DNA from 4 places in the Paenibacillus sp. FSL R5-0473 genome. Region 1 is predicted to be linked to each of the others. Evidence: predicted binding sites of a transcription regulator. Region 1 holds the regulator's gene; each other region holds the start of a gene.
What was found. Region 1 encodes Rex, which represses fermentation and respiration genes when NADH is low (regulators of the CRP and FNR family bind a similar motif). Its sites were predicted from a motif close to TTGTGAAATATTTCACAA; they were not measured.
Positions count from the first base shown of each region.

Region 2: the regulator Rex is predicted to act here: its motif matches at 3,320-3,337, upstream of pflB (formate C-acetyltransferase).
Region 3: the regulator Rex is predicted to act here: its motif matches at 3,457-3,474, upstream of MKY28_RS28470 (formate/nitrite transporter family protein).
Region 4: the regulator Rex is predicted to act here: its motif matches at 3,371-3,388, upstream of MKY28_RS27860 (cytochrome ubiquinol oxidase subunit I).

Region 1 covers NZ_JBBORL010000001.1:1,657,640-1,663,480, forward strand. The annotation lists gene dinG (ATP-dependent DNA helicase DinG) at 1-2,702, shown strand, start outside; gene MKY28_RS07335 (redox-sensing transcriptional repressor Rex) at 2,922-3,575, shown strand; gene MKY28_RS07340 (amidohydrolase) at 3,562-4,869, shown strand; gene MKY28_RS07345 (cell wall elongation regulator TseB-like domain-containing protein) at 4,909-5,439, shown strand; gene MKY28_RS07350 (hypothetical protein) at 5,740-5,841, shown strand, end outside.
Region 2 covers NZ_JBBORL010000001.1:1,430,309-1,436,149, reverse strand. The annotation lists gene pflA (pyruvate formate-lyase-activating protein) at 137-889, opposite strand; gene pflB (formate C-acetyltransferase) at 979-3,237, opposite strand; gene adhE (bifunctional acetaldehyde-CoA/alcohol dehydrogenase) at 3,876-5,841, opposite strand, start outside.
Region 3 covers NZ_JBBORL010000001.1:6,482,919-6,488,759, reverse strand. The annotation lists gene MKY28_RS28475 (molybdopterin-containing oxidoreductase family protein) at 9-2,072, opposite strand; gene MKY28_RS28470 (formate/nitrite transporter family protein) at 2,497-3,348, opposite strand; gene MKY28_RS28465 (FAD-dependent oxidoreductase) at 3,726-5,087, opposite strand; gene MKY28_RS28460 (glutathione peroxidase) at 5,573-5,841, opposite strand, start outside.
Region 4 covers NZ_JBBORL010000001.1:6,335,743-6,341,583, reverse strand. The annotation lists gene cydD (thiol reductant ABC exporter subunit CydD) at 1-832, opposite strand, end outside; gene cydB (cytochrome d ubiquinol oxidase subunit II) at 834-1,889, opposite strand; gene MKY28_RS27860 (cytochrome ubiquinol oxidase subunit I) at 1,834-3,249, opposite strand; gene MKY28_RS27855 (tetratricopeptide repeat protein) at 3,632-4,924, shown strand; gene MKY28_RS27850 (glycosyltransferase) at 4,924-5,841, shown strand, end outside.

The DNA of each region.
Region 1 (5,841 bases):
TGACGGGTATTACCGATGCAGATGTGGCGGACGCTCCTTCACTCGAAGAGATGATGATGGAGATGGTTCCGCTGCTTAATGATGTGGTGCTTGTTGGACACAACGTCGCTTTTGATTTTCACTTTTTGCAGAATGCTCTTGACCGTTGCGGTTATTTGCCGTTCACTGGCCGCATTCTGGACACGATTGATTTTCTGAAGATCACATTCCCATCACTGGGTTCTTATCAACTCGGTTATGTGTCTTCCGAATTTGGATTTCAACATGATCGCCCTCACCAGGCAGACAGTGATGCACTGGCGACAGCCTATGTGCTACTCAAGTGTCTGGATGAGTTAAAGGAATTACCGCTCATAACGATTCAGCGCCTCAGTGACCTGTTTGCACCAGAAGACAGTGACTTGGGTTGGTTTTTGGACGGAATGCGCAGTGAGAAGGAAGCAGAGCCGATTCAGGACCTGGACGGACATACCTATTATCGTCAGCTTGCTCTTAATGTAAGTGATTGGACCGATATTGGTGCACCACGCGATGAGCGGGAGGCTAACCCCCTCGATGGTGTAAGCTTCGAACAGTTTATGGACCAGGTTCGGGAGAATCTGAAGGATACACTGGATCATTACGAAGAGCGTGAAGCGCAGACTCAGATGTTCAGCAGTGTAAGGCAAGCCTTGGATGAAGAGAAACATCTCTTGATCGAAGCTGGAACGGGTACCGGTAAATCTCTAGGGTATCTGTTGCCTGCTATTTACGAAAGTGTGAAGCAAGAACAGAAAGTTATGGTTAGCACGCATACGATCAATCTGCAGGAGCAATTGAGAGAGCGGGACATTCCGATGCTGACTCAAGTGGTACCGTTCCCGTTTAAGGCTGCTGTATTCAAAGGACGTGGACATTACCTGTGCCTGCGCAAATTTGAACACAAAATCAATAAACGTGAATTCGCCACACCTAAAGAGGATTATTTCACAGCTGCTCAGATGATCGTCTGGCTTACGCAGACCGAAACCGGAGATGATGAGGAACTTAACCTTAGCGGACGCGGAGGGGACTTCTGGGAGACCGTACAGAGTGAATCCGAATCATGTCTGGGAAGATCCTGTCCATGGTTCCGTAAATGCTTCTACCATCGTGCCAAACATGAAGCAGGGTTGTCTGATATCGTAATCACCAATCACTCCAAATTATTTACGGATGTGAAAGCCGCGCATCAGCTGCTGCCAGCCTATGAGAGTCTTGTGATCGATGAGGCACATCATCTGGAGGATGTCGCTGGTAAACATCTTGGAATGCATATGAAATATTTCACCTTGGTTCATACACTGACCCGCCTATTTAAAGACAGTCGTAATGGTCAGCTGCCTATGCTTCGTTCGCAGTTATCCGTGCATGAAAATTCGGTGCAATGGGGCTCCATGGTGGATCAGATGTTCCCGCTCGCTCTTGAAGTTAAGGAGCTGTGGGATCGTATGAGCGATGCCTTGTTTGGTCTGTTGCCTGAACGAAGTGATGCTTCACCGGGAGAGACGGGGCAATTTTCACTGCGTCTGAAAGCATCTCAGAAACCTGCAAAATGGCAGGAGTTGCAGGATCTGGAGAACCAGATCTATGTGACTCTGGGCGATTTGGTTCGCAAAGGGGACAAATTGCTGCTTGAGGTGAAAGAAGATCAGGATGATTATCAATCAGATAGTCTGATCACGGACATTACAGGATTACTGAAAGATCTGACCACATTGAAAGAGAATCTACGGTTCTTCATGCGTATGGATGATGCCAAAACGGTGTACTGGATGGAAGCCAGCGGCCAATTCCGCAGCAAATCTCTCCAGCTGTATGCCGTACCTGTAGATGTGAGTGCACAACTGAAGGATTTATTTTTTGATAAAAAGAAAAGTGTTGTGCTTACATCGGCTACGCTTTCGGTAGATAAGTCATTCCAGTTCATGATTGAACAGCTTGGCTTGCAGGAAGCCGCCGAGAACAATCGGCTATTAACGTCGATGTTGCCATCACCTTTCAACTATCGCGATCAGGCACTTCTGGTGATTCCGCGTGATTTCCCAAGTGTGAAGGGAAGTGTGGGTGATGCGCACTTTGTTAATATGCTGGTGCAATCACTCGCAGAGACGGCAATTGCTACGCGTGGACGCATGATGGTTCTGTTTACTTCATACAAGATGTTGCGACAGGTCTATGATCCGCTGAAGGAGGCACTGTCTGGCAACGACATCTCGTTGCTTGGGCAAGGCGTTGACAGTGGAAGTCGTTCCAAATTGACTCGCAGGTTTCAAGATGCCAAAGCAACGGTACTTCTGGGCACAAGCAGCTTCTGGGAGGGTGTAGATATCCCGGGAGAGGCCCTAACCTGTCTCGCTATTGTTCGACTGCCTTTCCAGCCACCGAATCATCCGTTGGTGGAAGCCAAGAGTGAGTTGCTTCAGGAACAGAAGAAAAATCCGTTCATGAAACTGTCCGTGCCACAAGCGGTCATTCGTTTCAAACAGGGATTTGGCCGATTGGTGCGTACAGCAAAGGACAGAGGAATTGTCATTGTTTATGATACACGGGTGATTGAAGCGTATTATGGTAAATTCTTTTTATATTCATTACCTGGTCCCAAAATGGAGCACATGCTCACGGAGCAAATGGTTCCACGAATTACCGAGTGGTTGGAAAAACCTGCTAATGAACAAAAATAATGGTTGTTTTGTTCGTTATATCATTGCATGACACTATCGTTTGGCGTTAAACTTTATTAGATATTTCCGTATCCGATTAAAGCAGTTGCACGTAAGAACTTATAACCCAAATTACAAGGAGCATTCTGTATAAAATGTCACGTTTATCTTTGAGTTTTATACAGAATGCTCATCTTTTCATCTATTATTTTATCGTGGCCTTGGTAAGGGGGAGCAAGAATGAAATCGGATAAAATTTCGGAAGCGGTGGTACGACGTCTGCCTGTATACTTGCGTTATTTGAACGAGTTGCATCAGCGTGAGGTGGCTACTGTTTCTTCTCAAGAGCTTGGACAGAGGCTGGATCTGAATCCGGCCCAAATTCGTAAAGACCTGGCTTACTTCGGTGATTTTGGTCGTAAAGGGATCGGGTATGATGTATCCTATTTGATCGAGAAAATTCGTCACATTCTCAAAATTGATCAGCAAATTAATGTAGCTCTGGTAGGCGCGGGTAACCTAGGACAGGCCTTGTCCAACTACAACGCATATCTGAAAGACAACATGAAGATTGTTGCAGTATTTGATGCATACGGACCGAAGATTGGTAGTCAAATCAACAGTTTGACGGTAAAACCAATGGATGAATTGACGGAAGCGGTTAAAACGGAAAATATTCGCATCGGAATTATCACGGTTCCGGATACGGAAGCCCAAAATGTAGCCGATCAGCTTATTGAATCAGGAATTGAAGCGATCCTTAATTTTGCACCAACCATTCTAAAAACACCGCCGCATATCCGCATTCACCATGCTGACTTTACAACGGATCTGCTTAGTTTGGCCTATTACTTGGAGACTGGAAAGGACGACGAGGAAGATGACAACAAATAGATGGGTAATTCACAACGGCAAATTTGCCGTTAATGAAGGCGGCACAACATGGAACGTGGTCCACGGATACATGGTTGTTGAGAATGACAAGATTGTGCATATTGGTGAGACATTGCCGGATGAAGACAAAAATTGTACCAAAGTGGATGGAAAAGGACTGTTCTTCCTGCCGGGTCTGATCAATACGCATGGTCATGCAGCGATGTCGTTGCTCAGAGGGCACGGAGACGATCTTGCATTGCAAGTATGGTTGCAGGAAAAAATGTGGCCGATGGAAGCGAAAATGACTTCAGAAGATGTATATTGGGGAACTTCGCTATCAGTGCTTGAAATGTTGAAAGGCGGAACTACAGCGTTCCTGGACATGTACGATCACATGGATCAAGTTGCCAAAGTTGTGGAGCAATCCGGCGTTAGAGCAGCACTGGCACGTGGTGTAATCGGGCTGTGCTCGGAAGAAGAACAATTGCGGAAGCTGGAGGAGTCGGCAGCGTTTGCACGTGAGTGGAATGGACAGGCAGATGGTCGCATTACAACCGTAATCTCGCCACACGCCCCATATACATGCCCTCCTGACTACATAGAGAAGCTTGTGCAGGTCGCGAACGACCTAAACCTTCCCCTTCATACACATATGTCGGAAACGCTTCGTGAAGTCGAGCAGAACGTGGCTGATTATGGACTGCGTCCTGTGGCACATCTGGAGAAACTGGGCTTTTTCTCTCGTCCATCCCTGGTTGCACATGCGGTGCATCTGAATGACGAAGAGATTGAGATTCTGGCCCGCCATGATGTGGCTGTATCCCATAACCCGGGAAGTAATCTGAAACTCGCTTCCGGTGTTGCGCGGGTACCTGCGTTGCTGAAAGCTGGAGTTACCGTGTCACTCGGAACAGACGGACCGGCAAGCAACAACAACCTGGATATGTTCGAGGAAATGAGACTGGCTGCATTGATTCACAAAGGTGTATCTGGTGACCCGACGGCAGTGCCAGCAGGCGAAGCGTTATTACTCGGAACGTCATACGGTGCCAAATCTATCTTCTTGAACAATACCGGAGCACTCCAGGTTGGCATGAAGGCTGACTTTATCGCCTTGGACATTGAACAGGCACATTTCTATCCACATACAGACCTGATCTCACATACGATCTACTCGGCTTCTGCCAAAGATGTTGAGCACGTATGGGTGGATGGAAAACAAGTGGTGAAACATGGCGAATGTCTGACGCTGGATGAAGAACGCATTTTGCGTGAGTCTCAATTGGCATTTGATGGTCTGCTTGCTCGTTAATTGCAGGACAGAGCATCATAGGGAAAGGAAGTTCGGCTTTTGAAGAAAAAAAAGAAGTGGATATGGATTTCGCTGCTTGCACTGGTTCTGATTCTGTTTGGACTTCAGCGTTATTACGTCCATGTCACGCAGGACCAACGCAAGGAAGAAGCGCTCGCCATACAAGCAGCACAGGAGAAACTGGGCATTACATCCTATGATGAATTGCGCAAGTACATCTGGGGAGACAAAGAAGGCTCTGACAACATCTACTGGACCCTGATCGGCAAAAACAAGGATAACCAGGATGTTATGGTCTGGGTTAAATTCGATGCAAACAATCAACCGGTTAAGGGTGCAAACGCTGTACACAGTGAGCTGCTGCAGAATGGCATGTCCGAAGCGCAGATACGCAATCGCTTCAGTTCTGAAGTTCCTGCCGGTGAGATTAAACGAATCATGCCCGGAGTTGTGAATGGAATATATGTGTGGCAAGTGTATTATAAAGACGGTACGCATAACCACTATCGCTTTTATCGTTTTAGCAACGGAGAACAGGTGGACCTGGTCTACACACTCCCGAACAGCTAGAACAAATAGAGTGACATAACTAGAGAATTAAAGAAATGAAAGAACCGGCAGACGGATATCCGACTGAACCGGTTCTTTGTGTTGCCTGTAAATATATTTGATTTAAATAGTTAAAATTAATAATTTATTCATATTTTCGCCTTCGAAATTGTATATACGATGTGATATACTCAGATATGTACTCAAAGTTACATTCAAAACAAATAAACCTGTCGAAATTATCGCAGGAGTCAATGTTCAAATATTCGTATATACCAATAAGCCAGTAGGTTGGGCCAAATTCTGGGAGGGGTAATTCACTTGAAGCTAAAAGTATTGCCTATTGCTATAACTGCCGTCATTTCAGCCGTTGTGTTGTTTGGAGGTTGGTTTGTATATCGTCAGGTGGCTGTGCAGAATCCG
Region 2 (5,841 bases), 230 kb from region 1:
AAGCCGGAGCTTACATCGTAAGGATGACAATTCATCAATGGAGGGATAAAATCCTTCACTGGACAAAAAACAGCCCCTGCGAAACATGTTCGCAAGGACTGCTTGGGTTGATTGTTTTTACTATATAAAGGTTAGATCACTTACCTGAACAAGCCACGCCAGCTGTTTCCTGGCGACCTTGTTCGATCAGGCGATACGCCCGCTCCACTTCTTCTTCACTTGGTGAAGGAACTCCATCCAGTGGATATACTTTACCGAGCGCCTCCCATTTGTAGATCCCCATCTGATGGTATGGAAGAATTTCGAACTTCTCGACGCCATTTAATGTTCCAATAAACCGTCCGAGGTTAAGCAGATCCTCTTCCTCGTTATGAATACCAGGCACATACACGTGGCGTATCCACATTTTCCGACCTTGCTCCGATAACCACTTGGCTGTTTTCAACGTTCTCTCGTTGGATTTGCCTGTCAACTTGATATGTTTCTCATCATCAATATGTTTGAGGTCCAGCAGAACCAGGTCTGTTTGATCCAACAGATCGTGAATCCGTTCCGGTTCGTTAAAACCGTTGCTATCCAGTGTCGTATGCAATCCCCAGCGCCGCTTCACTTCCTTGAAGATCTCGGCTACAAAGTGGGCCTGTAACGTTGGTTCTCCGCCAGATATCGTGAGCCCGCCTCCGGAGCTGCGGTAGTAAGACAGGTAAGGCTCAATTTCAGCCAGTACCTCCTCAAGCGCCATTTCTTTTCCACCATCCAGCGCCCATGTATCAGGGTTGTGGCAATACTGACATTTGAGTAGACATCCTTGCATAAAAAGCACAAAGCGGATGCCTGGGCCGTCAACCGTCCCGAAAGTTTCGAGTGAATGAATATGTCCGTTAACCATGCTGCCTCTTCCTTTCTGTATCCGCATCCGCTGTGCGTTTAATATGATTTGGAATACCTTGCTCTAGCGGTCTTCTACTAGCAAATTACTTACATCGAGCCATGGAACGTACGGTTGATGACATCCAACTGTTGTTCACGAGTCAATTTAATGAAGTTAACAGCATATCCGGATACCCGTATAGTCAGTTGTGGATAGTTTTCCGGGTGATCCATCGCATCAATCAATTGCTGACGATCAAATACGTTAACGTTCAGGTGATGAGCGTTTTGACCGAAGTAACCATCCATCATCGCAGTCAGATTGGATTTACGTGTAGTCTCCTCTTTACCCAATGCTTTTGGCACGATGGAGAAGGTATTGGAAATCCCGTCAAGACTGTGTTCATAAGGCAATTTGGCTACCGAGCCAAGGGATGCCAGTGCACCTTTTTTGTCACGACCATGCATTGGGTTTGCACCTGGAGCAAATGGTTCACCTGCTTTACGACCATCCGGTGTAGTCCCTGTTTTCTTACCATATACCACGTTGGAAGTGATCGTCAGAACGGATTGTGTTGGAACTGCGTTACGGTAAGCTTTGTGCTTGCGAATCATGCCCATGAAGTTCTCGACCAGTTCAACAGCAATGCTGTCTACGCTGTCTTCATTGTTACCGTAACAAGGGAAGTCTCCTTCGATTTCGAAATCAACAGCGATGCCTTGTTCGTTCCGAATTGGTTTTACTTTGGCATATTTGATCGCACTCAGTGAATCTGCTGTAACCGACAGACCAGCGATACCGCAAGCCATCGTACGTACAATGTCACGGTCATGCAATGCCATTTCGATACGCTCATAGCTGTATTTATCATGCATGTAGTGAATGACGTTGAGGGTGTTCATATACAGCTTAGCCAGCCACTCCATCATTGGTTTGAAGCGTTTCATAACCTCATTGTAATCCAGCACTTCGCTAGTAATGGCAGGATACTCAGGTCCAACTTGTGCTCCGGATTTCTCGTCACGACCACCGTTGATCGCATACAGGAGAGCTTTTGCCAGGTTGGCACGAGCGCCGAAGAATTGCATTTGTTTCCCGATCTTCATCGCCGACACACAGCAAGCAATACCGTAATCGTCACCGTAGATCGGACGCATCAGATCATCATTTTCATACTGGATTGAGCTGGTTTCGATGGATACTTTACTGCAATAATCTTTGAAAGCTTCTGGAAGTTTCGTTGACCAGAGAACAGTCAAGTTTGGTTCTGGTGCAGGACCCAGGTTGTGCAGTGTATGCAGGAAACGGAAACTGTTTTTGGTTACACGTGTTTCGCCATTCACGGACATACCACCGATGGACTCAGTCACCCATGTTGGATCTCCACTGAACAGTTCGTTGTAATCCGGTGTACGCAGGAATTTGACGATCCGCAGTTTCATTACAAAATGGTCAACCAATTCCTGAGCCTGTTCTTCGGACAGAATCCCTTCTTGCAGGTCACGTTCAATGTAGATATCCAGGAAAGAAGATACACGTCCCAGTGACATCGCAGCACCGTTCTGTTCTTTGATCGCAGCGAGATAACCGAAGTACAACCATTGGAACGCTTCTTTTGCTGTTGTCGCTGGCAAGGAAATATCGAACCCGTGCATATCGCCCAATTGTTTCAATTCTTGCAATGCACGAATCTGTTCAGACAATTCTTCCCGCAGACGAATGACATCTTCATCAATAACATCAACTTCGAGTGCATTCAGTTCGCCTTTTTTGTTACGAATCAGGAAGTCTACCCCGTACAAAGCTACACGACGATAGTCACCGATGATCCGGCCACGGCCGTAAGCATCTGGCAGACCTGTAATAATTCCTGCTTTACGCGCTGCACGCATGTCGGAAGTATAAGCATCGAACACACCCTGGTTGTGTGTTTTGCGAATGTTTGTAAATATATCAATGACGCCCTGTGGCATTTCAAAGCCATATGCCTCACATGCGTCAATCATCATGCGAATTCCGCCTGTTGGTTGAATGGAACGTTTGAACGGAGCATCGGTCTGAACGCCGACAATCTGCTCTTTGGATTGATCCAGATAACCGGGTTGGTGAGAAATAATAGTACCTGGTGTGTTCACATCAACGTCAAGGACACCGCCGTTATCCCGTTCTTTTTTGGTCAGATCAGATACGATCTCCCATAATTCTTTGGTATTCTGGGTTGCACCTGCGAGAAATGCTTCGTCGCCGTAATACGGAGACAAGTTGTGTGCCAGAAAATCATTCACATCTACGGATTTGGTCCATGTTCCTTTGGTAAAGTTTCTCCAGCCTGTTTGTTGTTTGACATCTTTTTCAATCACCGACATCGTAATCCCTCCACTAATTTGGATTTCTGGACACATAACATCTTGCTTCATTCGTAGCATTGTGTGCCCAGAGCCGCGATTAATGTGAATTGTTTCACATAAACCGGAACATGTTCTCTCTACTTGGGAACCGGAACCGCGGGATGAATGTTTTTCTTACATTTTCAGTATACGACTTGGGGCTTTCATCATCTGTGATTTTTGTCACAAAGCCAGTGAACTAACTCACTCCACCTGCGCTGTGTCCCATTGACCCCTGTAAATTCACACTTAGCCACTGCGCGGGCAGAACAACTTCCGATCGCTGTTATCCCCGGATTTTTTCAATTTTATATTTCAAAGGGGAAAATCCGGGGATAAAGGCGAACGCTCCGCTTCTTCAGTTTTTTCTGCCCACTCCGTTATTGTGTGAACATCTGGCTCAAACAGCCACATCACGGATTACGTGTAACCTCTATAGAACCCTTTTGCTCCTCTACGCTCGGAGCAAACCAAATCTTAGAATAAATCCTGAAAAACAGATGCTTCGCTCTTCTGTTTTTCTGCCCTCTCGTTATTGTGTGAAAGACGGCAATCGGGGCTCCCCTCTCGGGGAACCCTGATCTTCTTGCCGTAAAGCACGCTTTGTTCTAAATTTATTATTCAAACTTTCCGTAGAAAGCGTTGCGGTACACATCAGCCAGTTCAGTTACCAGCGGCAACTTCGGATTGGCGGTTGTACATTGGTCTTCGAAGGCACGGTCTGCCAGATAATCGACATGTGCTTCAAAGTCTTTGGCATCGAATCCGATCTCTTGGAACGATTCTTCAATACCCAGTGTTTTGTTCAGTTTGCGAATCGCATTGATGAGACTGGTTACGCCTTCTTCTGTCGTACGAGCAGGCAATCCCAAGATGCGGGCAATTTCGGCATACCGCTCATCCGCTACAAAGTGCGAATATTTCGGGAACGATGCAAATTTGGTCGGTTTTTTCGCGTTGTAACGAATGACGTGTGGCATAAGAATCGCATTGGTGCGTCCGTGTGCGGTGTGATACTGACCGCCCCATTTGTGCGCCAAGCTGTGGTTAATGCCCAGGAATGCGTTGGCAAACGCCATACCTGCAATTGTGGAAGCATTATGCATTTTCTCACGTGCCAGTTTATCGCCTTGCAGCGCAGATTGCTCCAGGTATTGGAACACCAGTTGGATTGCTTTGATCGCAAGTCCATCCGTGTAATCATTTGCCATAACAGATACATAAGCTTCAATCGCATGCGTCAGTACGTCCATACCTGTATCGGCAACGGCTGTTCTCGGCAGGGAGTATACAAACTCCGGATCGACAATCGCTACGTCTGGTGTCAGCTCATAGTCGGCCAATGGATATTTGGTGTTACCTTGATTTTTATCTGTGATAACCGCGAACGATGTCACTTCAGAACCTGTACCGGATGTGGTTGGGATCGCTACAAATTTCGCTTTTACGCCGAGACGTGGATATTTGTAGATCCGTTTGCGGATATCCATGAATTTCTGTTTCAGATCATTGAAGTCCGTGTCCGGATATTCATAGAACAACCACATGGCTTTGGCAGCATCCATCGGTGATCCACCGCCAAGTGCGATAATGCAGTCTGGTTGGAAGCGGCGCATCATTTCGGTTCCGCGATCTACCGTCGTTGTGGATGGATCGGGTTCTACATCAGAGAATACTTCGATCGCTACTGGCATTTGGCGTTGACGCAGATAGTGTTCTACCTTTTCAACATATCCAAGTTTCACCATCATGGCATCCGTAATAATGGCCACACGTGTGATGTCAGGCATTTTAGCAAGATACTGCGTTGCCCCTTTTTCGAAGTAGACTTTGTTCGGCACTTTGAACCATTGCATATTCACGGTACGGCGAGCCACCCTTTTCACATTGATTAAGTTCACAGCGGTTACGTTGGAAGAAGTCGAGTTACGTCCGTATGATCCGCAGCCCAGTGTCAATGACGGCATGTTTGTGTTGTAGATATCCCCGATGGCACCGTGTGTGGATGGTGAGTTCACAATAATCCGTCCAGTTTGCAGACGATCTGCGAATTTGCCGATCACTTCTTCATTTGTGGAGTGGATAACCGAGGAGTGACCCATGCCGCCAAAAGCAACCACTTCTGCTGCACGTTCAATTCCCTCTGCTGCCGTTTTAACTTTGTAACAAGCCAGTACCGGGCTTAATTTCTCAGCCGACAATGGGAATTTGGTACCTACCCCTTCAATTTCGGCCACGAGAATTTTGGTGCCTGCTGGAACTTCAATACCGCACAATTTGGCAATGCTCACCGCAGATTGACCAACAATCGCCGGGTTCACCGCACATTTCTCGGCATTAATCGCACCTGCTGTCAATTTTGCTGCTTCATCTTTGTTAACAAAGTAACAGCCATTTGCAATCATTTTTTTCTTCACTTGATCGAAGATCGGTTCTTCAATGATGACCGCTTGTTCGGAAGCACAGATCATGCCGTTATCGAAAGATTTGGACAGGATCAAATCCGTTACTGCCTGGTTGATATCCGCGCTTTTCTCGATAAAGCAAGGTACGTTACCCGGTCCTACGCCCAGTGCAGGTTTA
Region 3 (5,841 bases), 4.8 Mb from region 1:
AAGCACACTCATTGACGCTTCACTTCAACAGTGGCTGAGAAGAAGGTAGCCCCGTTCCCCATGTCCGACAACCGATTGGACGTCAGTGAATTCGCTCGCTGCTTCTTGCCGTCACCATCCCACCATAAGCCTTGGCTGATGACGGTTCCCGGCAACATGGCTTCACTTACTTTGGCGGTAAGTTCAATGCGCCCACGATCATTCCATACGACTACTGCATCGCCATCCTCCACATTTCTACGGATGGCATCCTCGGGGTGTATCTGCAATAAAGGCATCTTTTCCAAACGCTGATGTTTGGCTGAATTACCAAAGGTGGAGTTCAGGAAATTATGGTTTGGCGGCGACAGGAACATCAACGGATACGTATCGGCAGGTCCAGCCGGATTCTCCCCATCATATCCTTCAACCAGAGCACTATAGGTAGGGAGCGGCGGAAGCCCTCTCTGTTCCATCGTCTCGGAATACAATTCAATTTTGCCTGAAGGTGTGGGCAGCTGATCCAGATATGTAGCATGTGGCGTCATATCCAGCTTCACGAATCGATGTTCCTTCAGTCCTTCCAACGTGACCCCATTCATGTAGGGGTTGCCTGTGCCCTGAAGTGCGTCCTCAATCATCTGTTCCGGTGTTTCTCCGAAGATTGCAGAATCGTACCCCATAGCCTGCCCAAGCAGTGAGAACAGTTCCACATTGCTCTTGCTCTCCCCAATCGGTGCAATCACCGGCTCTTGCAGATGAACGTACTGATGCCAATAAGAGGTGTACAGGTCCGTCGCTTCAAATGAAGATGTGGCTGGCAAGACGATATCTGCATATTTCGCCGTATCCGTCATGAACAGATCATGTACAACCGTGAATAGATCTTCCCGTGCAAAACCTCGCTCCACCCGCTCGGTATCCGGTGCCACCACCAGTGGATTGCTGCAGTAGACCATCATCGCTCGGATTGGCTGCTCTGCTTCCAGCAACGCTTCACCAATCCGGTTCATGTTTACCACTCGCGGCTCCGGATTCTGCCGCAGCTCCGGACGTTCGAGCGCGTCGCTATTTGTGCTCGCGTAGCTGTTAGTGCGAACGGCACCGCCGCCTTGCTTCAGCCATTGCCCTGTAATAGCAGGCAGACATGCAACGCTACGCACGTTCATCCCCCCATTATCATGGTGCTGGAGGCCATTGCCGATGTGAATATGGGCTGCCTGTGCGTTGCCGTATAGTTCGGCCAGCTCCACAATCGTTTCCTCCGGCACGCCCGTAATGCGTGCAACACGTTCAGGGTTGTAACTGCGGACATGATCACGTAGTGCCTCATGACCCACCGTATACTTTTGCATAAACGATTCATCTGTCAGTCCCCGTTCGAACAGCACATGCATTAATCCTAGCGCCAGTGCACTGTCCGTGCCCGGATACAGCGGAATAAACCAGTCGCCCCACTGGGCCGTGCGATTGCGATGAACGTCGATGACGACGATCTTGGCGCCTTTCTTGCGGGCTTTCTCCGCCAAAACGACCTGATGCATATTTGTACTGACGATATTGCCACCCCACACCAGGATGAGATCCGCATGCTCCGTATCTTCCGGCACCGTTCCCCGATTGGCACCCATCGTATATTTCCAGCCGGTATTTCCAGCGGAGTTACAGATCGTCTGCTCCAGTACACTCGCACCAAGCGCATTGAAGAAACGCCGATCCATACCGTCTACGCCGAGAATGCCCATGTTACCGTAAAAGCTGTAGGGCAGGATGCTCTCCGGGCCGTAGGTTTCGGACAATGCAGTGAATTTGGTCGTAATCTCGCGAATCGCTTCATCCCAACTAATTCGTTCGAACTTGCCTTCACCTTTGGCTCCTACACGTTTCATCGGATATTGTAGACGCTCGGGGTGATACACCCGCTCAGTCATATTTCTAACTTTATTACAGATGGCACCCTTGGTTATGGGATGATCCGGATTGCCTGCCACCTTCACAATTTTGCCGTTCTCTTTATGTAATAACAGACCACAAGTGTCCGGACAGTCGAGCGGGCACACCGCCGCAAATATACCATTCTCCTGATCGATCATCGTAAGGCTCCCCTCTTTAAAAGCTATCCCTATATCATATCTTCTTCGAGGTTATCGCGTAAAGAGAACAGTATGTTTTTGCTTCATATTCGCCGCTATAGCGGCTTTAAATTATTTTCAAAAAAATGTTTTTGAGTTTGATTCAACTTCAGAATTCAGGGGTAAATTAAAAATAAGGCATTAGGCTAGTGTTTCCCCACTTCCTCCTCATGCCATATCATGGACCACTCCCGAAATTCGCCATGAACAGGTTTCGTTCCCCCGAACCTTGTCATGGCGAATTTATTTTGCGTTAAACTCCAACAAGGACCTCATACAAAAAACGATCCCGCCCTGCTCCATCACAGCATATTCGCCATGAACCGAGCAAGATCAGAATCGTCTTCACTTCTAATACATGTGTATCCATACCTCGCTGTGCCCACTATGCTTGTTTGCTCAACATCACTCTAGCCTCCGTCTCCACAGCTTCGATCGACGTTGCTATCTCCGGCTTCACTTTTGGCTCAGTTTGGCGCAGGTACACCATCCAATAGGCTGCAGCTACAAACAGAGCACCTCCAGTCAGATTCCCGAGCCATACCGGAATGAAATTCATCACATATTGGCCCCACGAATAATGTCCTTCAAAGATTGCCGCCGGGATGAGGAACATATTGGCCACAACGTGCTGGAATCCAATCGCCACAAATGCCATCGTTGGAAACCAAATGCCCAGTACCTTGCCACTCATCGTATCCGAAGCATAAGATAACCACACGGCCAGCGCGACCAGCCAGTTACAGCCGATGCCAGAGATGAAAGCTTGCAGGAAACCGTCATGCAGCTTATGCCCAGCCATATCCACCACTTTCGCCAGATATACACCCTCTCCGGTCAGGCCCAGCACATGTCCAAACGCGTACGCGACAAACAAAGCTCCAACAAAATTACCAATCGTCACTAAGGTTAGATTTTTCAACATGCTACCCACGGATAATTTTCTTGCAATCGTTGCAAGTGGAACTGCCATCATGTTACCTGTCAGCAGCTCTCCACCACCGATGAGTACCAAGATTAATCCAACCGGGAACACTGCTGCTCCAATCAGATTGACCAAACTTCCCCACTCAGCTGGCGCAGAAGCAATCACCCGAATATCCAGTAAAAAACCCAGCGCAATAAAAGCACCTGCCAGAAAACTAAGCACCAGTACAGAAGACGCCGGATATTGAGCCTTCTTCATGCCTGTCTGCGCCGTATATTGTGCAACCTCAAGAGGTGTTTTTGCTGCCATATCATTCATCCTCTCCTTCATTGTTCATCATTGGATAAAACCATCTGAAATTCATTAGTTATGCGTTGAATACCACATCCTAATTGTATCTCGGTCCTAAACATAACTTTGTGCAAATTATCACAATGTTGTTTAAAAAGATACTTTAAGAGCGTCTTTAAATAGTTAAGTCAGCAAAAGTATAGTAAAGCCTTTTATAGCTAAAAAAACCACAAAAAAGACTGACGATAAACTCGCCAGTCTTCTTTTTCCTTTATAATCGTCCGCCTTGTTTCATAATCTTGGCAGTTATTGTACACCTCATATTTACGGATAAGCATGACTTATCTTTGTATGGCGTTTATCAAGATCGCTGTTCAACCATCTATTCTGCTTCCTTACACCATTGCTGGTGCTTTTACTTCTATTGGAGGCAGTGCTTGCAGACCCGCCGTGTTCAGGAAGTTCCATGGTTTGTTGTAATGTGGCTGGAAGAAGAAGTCGATGAAGGCCAGCTCATCTACGGTCATGTTATTTTGGATGCAGACCGAGATCGTATTAATCGATTGGGTCAGATCAACCTGAGACATCACCTGTGCTCCAACGATCCGACGAGTAGCCTGCTCATATACCACTTTAAGCAACAGTTTCTCAGCCGTTGGCATGAACTCCGGACGGTAGCTGTCTTCCAGTACCACGGATTCAACAATCAAGCCTTCGTCAGCAGCAGACATTTCCGTCATCCCTGTACCCGCGATATTTTGCTCGTAAATTTTGATACCCGATGTACCTTGTGTACCCATATACGGTGTCGTAGGACGAACCAGGTTACGGGCTACAAGTGTACCCATCCGCACGGCGTTGGTTGCCAGTGGAATGTAAGATGCTTTGCCTGTTGGGTTGTAATGAATAGCACAGCTGTCACCCGCAGCGAAGACGTCTTTTTGACTCGTTTGCATATATTTATCCACGATGATTGCGCCGTTTGGTAGCATATCCACTTGGCCTTTGAGCAGCTCTGTATTTGGACGGAAACCAATGCACAGAATAACCAGATCGGTTTCGAACTCTCCTTTGGACGTGATCACTTTAGTCACTTTGCCATTTTCACCAGTAAACTTCTGTACCGTTTGACCAAGAGCCAACTTGATGCCGCGTCCAGTCAACGTATCTTCAATCGCATCCGTGAATTCAGGGTCCAGATATTTGTTCAAAATCCGGTCCACACTGTCGATCAGGGTAACTTCCTTGCCGTTCATCTGGAAAGCTTCGACCAGTTCTACGCCGATATATCCTGCACCTACAACGGTAACACGTTTGGCATCTTTGGCTTTTTCAATAATCGTGTTGGAATGATTGTAGTTTTTGCAAAGTAAAATGTTGTCCATCTCGATGCCTTCAAGCTTCGGAACGACAGGCCATGACCCCGTTGTCACGATCAGTTTGTCAAACGTATCTTCAAATTCTTCCCCGGTTTGCAGGTTTTTAGCCTGAAGGGTATGGCCCTTGGCATCTACTGCTGTTACTTCATGAAGCATCTTGGTCTCAACACCAAGCTCTGCCAGTTGATTAGGCGAAGAATAGAACAAACCGTCAGGGTCTTTCACAACCCCACCTACGTAGAGTGCAATGCCACAAGATAGGAAGGAAATATTGTCATTGCGCTCATACACGGTGATGGTAGCATCCGGGTACAATTTAGCGGTATTTACGATGGCTGCGGTTCCTGCGTGTGTACATCCGATAACTGCGATTTTCATTAAAAGTTCCTCCTCGAAATATATAAATGAGTTTGAATATAAGGTTGTTATGGTTGTGAAACATTTCACTTCTTGTTCGAAACTGTGTATGTGATTTATTTCACTTTATACACTCATTATAATGTGATATTTTTCACATTGCAATAGGTTGAGCAAAAAAAGTTTGTCGAAGGAGGTCATTTCCCTGTATTTAAGCCTTTCTTCCCTTCATTGTATTGATTTCATTGTCCCCGGATTTGGGCGGGTTTATGCTATGTAATGGCTTCCGTGATCCCTGTATGAATGCAGTGTGGACGTATAAAGTTAGAGGCGTCTTCTGCATTCATGTTTGACTTATACAAAAAATAAATGGCTTCAATTTTCATTACAGAGTTGATTTCATGGATCCAACTCATACCTGTGAACAGAATAAATCTGCGTGTATAAAATAATCAAAGAAGCCTGTCCTTGCTTATGCAAGGACAGGCTTCTCAAACGTTCATGTATTAACCGAGCAACTTCTCGATATCTGCAATCATTGTCTCCGGAGATTCTTTCGGTTCAACACGACCTACCACTTCACCTTCACGGTTAACAAGAAACTTGGTGAAGTTCCATTGAATGTCGCTTGTTTCACCTACGCCAGGTTGTTGCTCCTTCAGGTATTGGAACAGGGGATGAGTGTCCTCACCATTCACATCTACCTTGGCAAACACCGGGAAATTCACACCATAGTTAATCTGGCAAAATGATTCCGCTTCCTCACTTGTACCTG
Region 4 (5,841 bases), 4.7 Mb from region 1:
AGATCAGTACCGTCAGCGCAGGGCCAAGTAGCATATGCCCTTCTGTCAGACGTAATCCCAGACCAACTGCTACGGAAGCAACGGACAACATCGTAAAGAAATCGAGTGCAAACGAAGAAAGAAAAGCCATGCGCAGAGTAGACATCGTTGCTTTCCGATACCGCTGACTGACCCGCAAAATGGACCCTTCATGTGTTTTGCTCTGTCCCAATGTTTTTAGCGTTTCTAGTCCACGCAAGGTATCAACAAAATGGTTAGCGAGTGCTTTGTAAGATCTGAATTGTCCGTCTATCTTACGCTGAGCTGCGAGGCCAATCAGAATCATGAACACGATCAGAATCGGGAGTGTCAGCATCAGAATAACCCCGGACATCAGATCCAGCTTGAACACATACAGCAGAATGACGATAGGTGTGAATCCTATGCCCAGCATGCGAGGAATGAATAGTTCAAGATACGTCTTGTATTGAGCTGTCCCCTCACGTGCCAGCGTGACCAGATGGCCTGTGCCCTCCGTCTTCGCATAACGCGGTCCAAGTCTGAACCACTGCTCCACCATCTTTCTGCGCAGATCGGTCCCTGTCCTCTCCGCATATCGCGAAGTCACGAGTTGTAACCAGAAGGATAGGGCGTAGCGGGCGGCAAAAGCAGCCAGGAACAGCAGCAGTACAGGGTACTGCTCCGTTACGGATGAACCTTCAAACAATGCCGTGATGGCCTGTGCCAGCCATTTGGCTTGCATAATGATCGTCATCGCCTGTAGCAGCACCAGCGCTGAGGCCAGCGCAAGTACCGGCCGGATGCCCGGCAGCTTCATCAGCCCCCGTCCCATATCAGTACTCCAGGTGGTGCTGCTCGTTCAGACGTTTGCGGAAGATATAATAGCTCCAGATCTGATAACCGAGAACAAACGGCAGCAAAGTGCAAGCTACAATGGTCATTACTTTCAATGAATAAGCACCAGATGCAGCATTGTATACAGTCAGGTCATATGCCGCCCCAAAGGAACTCACCATCACTCTTGGGAAAAGTCCGATAAAGACCGAGGCAAAGGCAATTGCAATCACTGCCCCTGTCATACCAAAAGCCCAGCCTTCACGCTTCTGACGAACAAAGTATGCCGCAAGTGCAAGCGAAACTGCGCCAAGTACAACCATGATCCAAAGAGCCCAGCCGCGTACGGCGAACACATCGGTCATGAAATACGTCATTAACGCGTAAACAGCGAGCAGTGCAGCCAGCGGCAGCATCAATTTTTGCGCTGTCTTCAAGGCACGCTCTCTGAGATCACCTACTGTTCGTAGTGATGCAAACAGCAATCCATGAACCAGACACAGTAGCGTTACGCTCAAGCCGCCAATCACGGTGTACGGATTAACAATATCGAGGAATCCTGCACGCAATTGCATCTCCCCATCAATGGGCAGACCTTTCATCAATGTGGCAAAGACCACGCCGAACAGGAAAGGCAAGAGCGCGCTGGAGACAACAATGATGATGTCCCATGTTTTGCGCCAGCGTTGCTGTTTCATTTTACTGCGGAATTCGAAAGCAACTCCGCGGCCAATCAAGGCAAGCAACACCACCACAAGTGGCAGGTAAAAACCACTGAACAACGTGGCATACCAGTGCGGGAAGGCAGCAAACATTGCTCCCCCCGCCGTAATCAGCCATACTTCATTACCATCCCAGAACGGACCGATCGAGTTGATCAGAGTCCGACGTTCACGGTCTGTTTTGGCGATAATGCCTGTAGACATCCCCACACCAAAATCAAAACCTTCCAAAAAGAAGAAACCAACAAACAATACGGCAATCAGCAAAAACCACAACTCACTTAGTGACAACGGAATAACCTCCATCCACGCCGAACGGATCGGCCGATTCATCGTGATCTTCTGGCTTCTCGACCGCAAACGGTCCTGCTTTGATCTCACGTACGAACAGGTATACCATCACGATTCCGAGAACCGTATACGCAGCGGTAAAAGCGATGGTCGAGAACAGGATCGTTCCTGCGGATACGTTCGGCGAGACCCCGGCTTCGGTTGTCATATAGCCAAATACTGTCCATGGCTGTCTTCCTACCTCGGTCATAATCCAACCTGACGTATTGGCGATAAACGGCAGGGAGATGGCGAACACCATCAGACGCATAAACCACTTTCCAGCGACCTCCAGCTTCTTACGCATGGCTAGGAACGTACCGTATAGCGCCAATGCAATCATTAAACCACCCGCTGCGATCATAATGCGGAAACTCCAGAATGTTGTCCGTACCGGCGGGATGTAGTCCCCCGGTCCATACGTCTGTTCATACTCAGCTTGAAGCTCCTTCATACCTTTGACACTACCGGAGAACTTGCTGTAGGACAGATAACTGAGCAATCCAGGGATTTTGATCTCACCCGTACTCTCCTGTTTATCTGGGTCAATAAAAGCGACCACCGTCCATGGCGCCGGATCTTCTGTCGTTGTCCATGTGCCCTCACTGGCTGCCATCTTCATCGGCTGTGTCTCCACCAGATATTGCGCCTGGAAGTGACCCGAGAATGCGACGCCGAATGAAGAAACAAGAGCGATAATGATCGCAATATTAAACGATTTGCGGAAGATCTCCACATCCTGCTTTTTCATCAATTTGTAGGCACTGATCCCGGTTACGACGAAGGCCCCTGTCATCAATGCCCCAAAGACTGTATGTGGGAACTCAACGAGAAGCTGACCATTTGTGATGAGTGCAAAAAAATCATTCATCTCGGCTCGGCCGTTGTTAATCTCAAACCCAACAGGATGTTGCATAAATGAATTGGCTGCCAGAATCCACAGCGCGGACAGGAATGTGCCGACAAACACCAGCCAGATGCAGGCCAGATGCACTCTTTTGGACAAACGATCCCATCCAAATATCCACAATCCAATAAATGTAGACTCCATAAAAAACGCCAGTAGCGCTTCAATAGCCAGTGGCGCACCGAACACGTCCCCGACAAATCGGGAGTACTCGGACCAGTTCATACCAAACTGGAACTCTTGCAGAATACCTGTGACTACCCCGACGGCAAAGTTAATCAGGAACAGTTTGCCCCAGAACTTCGCCATCGTTTTGTAGATCTCCTTACCCTTAACAACGTACAACGTCTCCATGATTGCAACCAACAGTACAAGACCGATGGATAGCGGGACAAAAAAGAAATGGAAAATCGTTGTAAGTGCATATTGGATACGCGATAACATAATCGGATCCATACCGTTACCCCTTCTTTCTGTTCACTTCGCAGTATGCGTATTTGGCATTGAAGCTGCACCTTCGCTGTCTGTCCGCCAAATACGTTGATGAACGTATTGTGCCAGATTACCTATTTTATACATGTGAGAATTATCACAATCTTCGTCTCTAGAGCAAAAAAAAGTGATCCTGGTCACACAAAAGATAAAATTCAGCCTATTATCACAGCTTGCCAACTGCATCTATTCATGGAAGATACTCATGTTTGGGACGGAATGCCCATATGTTAGTCTCAGGCATATCATGCGAAGTACCGTGAGGGCTTTACATATGAAGTGAAAGCATGAAGCACATGCAGAGCGAAGACGCTCCATATTACAGTCAAGGTGAGGTGAACTATTCATGGAAAAACCTGCACCACTACCAGGTGAAGACGCCGAAGCCAGCCTGGATAAGGCCAGTACAACACAGCCCCCTGTCCGGTATGTTCTCTTCCCTCGCAAAGGAGGCTGGTCATCCTTTCCCTATCCCGATATTGCTGCACTGCTGTCGATCGAGGGAGAGGTCTACTATGTCAGCAGCCTGACGCAAACAGAAGATGTACCTCCGGTCATTACCGCCATCTCCCTCCCTGAGGCTGAGCAGCTATTGCTGGAACCTCGCACCGTAGCCGTGGTCGCCCATCCCTACTGGCTAATAGCTACGGCTTCGCTGGAGCCTGAGCTATGTATTGCCCTGCTCCCTGAGCCTGCTGGAAACGAAGCAGAATCTCCGTTATGGGAGAGCAGTATTTCCAAACTCGTCGGCATCGCCGATCTGGTCGGCACATCCTCCGAAACACGTTATATGAAGCTGTTATTCCAAGGCGTACGTGCCATCTGGCTGGGCGGCGAAGACCCTGCACCTGCGGGGACGATGCAAAAGGATGATCTCGAAGTCCCCCTCCGGGACTACGAACTGCTCTTCCTGCATGCGCTGCGGCAGATCCTGTCAGGCACTCCAGATAGCGTCACACTGCTTCAATGCAGTGTACGTGCCGACTTCTACCGTCAGCTCCGTGCCAAAGCAGGTGCACATGAGACGATATCCTTTTTGCTGGCAGCCTATGAGTACTTGCTTGAAGATCCGCGGGCCGTGCATTCGTTGCAAGAGGCCTTCACCCATGCGGTCATGAATGGTCGCAGTGATTGTGTGGTCTCCCATTATCGATTCCTGTCTGCCATCCATGCCCGGGCTGGACAGTTGGAGGACGCCCTGCGGGTATATGGAATTAGTGCAGCAGACGAACAAGAACGGCATCATTATGAACAGCTCTGTCGCTGGTTTGAGGCAGGAGAAGATCAACTTGTACGAGCGGAATTACTGCGTATGAACGATGACTACGGAACCGCGCTGCGCATCCTGGACGAACTTGGCGGAGAAACGGCGCGACATTGGAAATTCCGCATTTACCAGGAGACTGGACGTGTGGAAGAAGCACTAGCTCTGGTGCATGCAGTCGATATTCAGGATGATGCCAGTCGCCGGGATTATCAGCAATTATCCGGCAGTGCGCTGGCACTGCGAGGGGAACGACACGGGGCAGTCCGACATTTCCTTGAGACAGCACTGGAGGATGAAGATGCGCTGGCCCGGATTGTGGAGCTGGAGCTGTTGGATCATGCTGTACAGCAATTGCTTGGGGAGGTGCCATGATGCTGGACCCGAAGAAGCGTAGACAACAGTTGAATGGGCCAATGGTGCACAGGGATATCCGAACCGAAACCACTTACACGCCAACCGAAACAGTCGATCGAACACATACAGATGCATTGGAAAATGGAGATCACACCCCGGATCATGCACAACCAACGCAGGACATCCGAAGCCAAGTGCATCACTGGAATGATTCACAAGGTCAGGCAGAACAGAATGCTGCTGTAACACAAGAGGAAACAAGTGTATTCAAAGAACCCTTTTCCATTCGTCGGGTTCGCAAAAGCAAAGGCAACAAGCTGACCGCCATGCTCCAGGTTCGCAATGAACGTGGCCGATACCTTGAAGAAGTATTGCATGATCTGAGTGAATTCGTGGATGAGATCGTCATTGTGGACGATGCCAGCACAGACGGAACACCGGACATATGCAAAGCCTATCCAAAGGTGGTCCGTCTGGAGGTATTGGAGAAACCACTGTTCGCGGAGGAATGGCGGCTTCGCAACACCTTATGGCAAGCGGCTGCGGGAACATGTCCCGACTGGTTGCTCTCAGTTGATGCGGATGAGCTGTACAGCTCAGAGGCCAAGAAAGCCATACGCACTCTGATTAATCAGGAGTATGCGGACTGGTTTGCATTCCGATTCTACGATATGTGGGGTGGCCGGACCCACTACCGGGAAGATGATCTCTGGTGTCTGCATAAACGGCATACTGCTTCACTTGTACGGTATATGCCTGGATATCCTTATTTTTATCCACAACAGAATCATCATGTTCCCCGCCTTCCCTTGTCCTGCACGGTATTGCCTGGGGTCAGCACGGAATTGAAGGTTCAGCATCTCGGATGGGCAGGCAGCCTGGAGGATCGGGTTCGTAAATATTTGCGTTACAAGCGCATTGATCCTAGCGGTGAG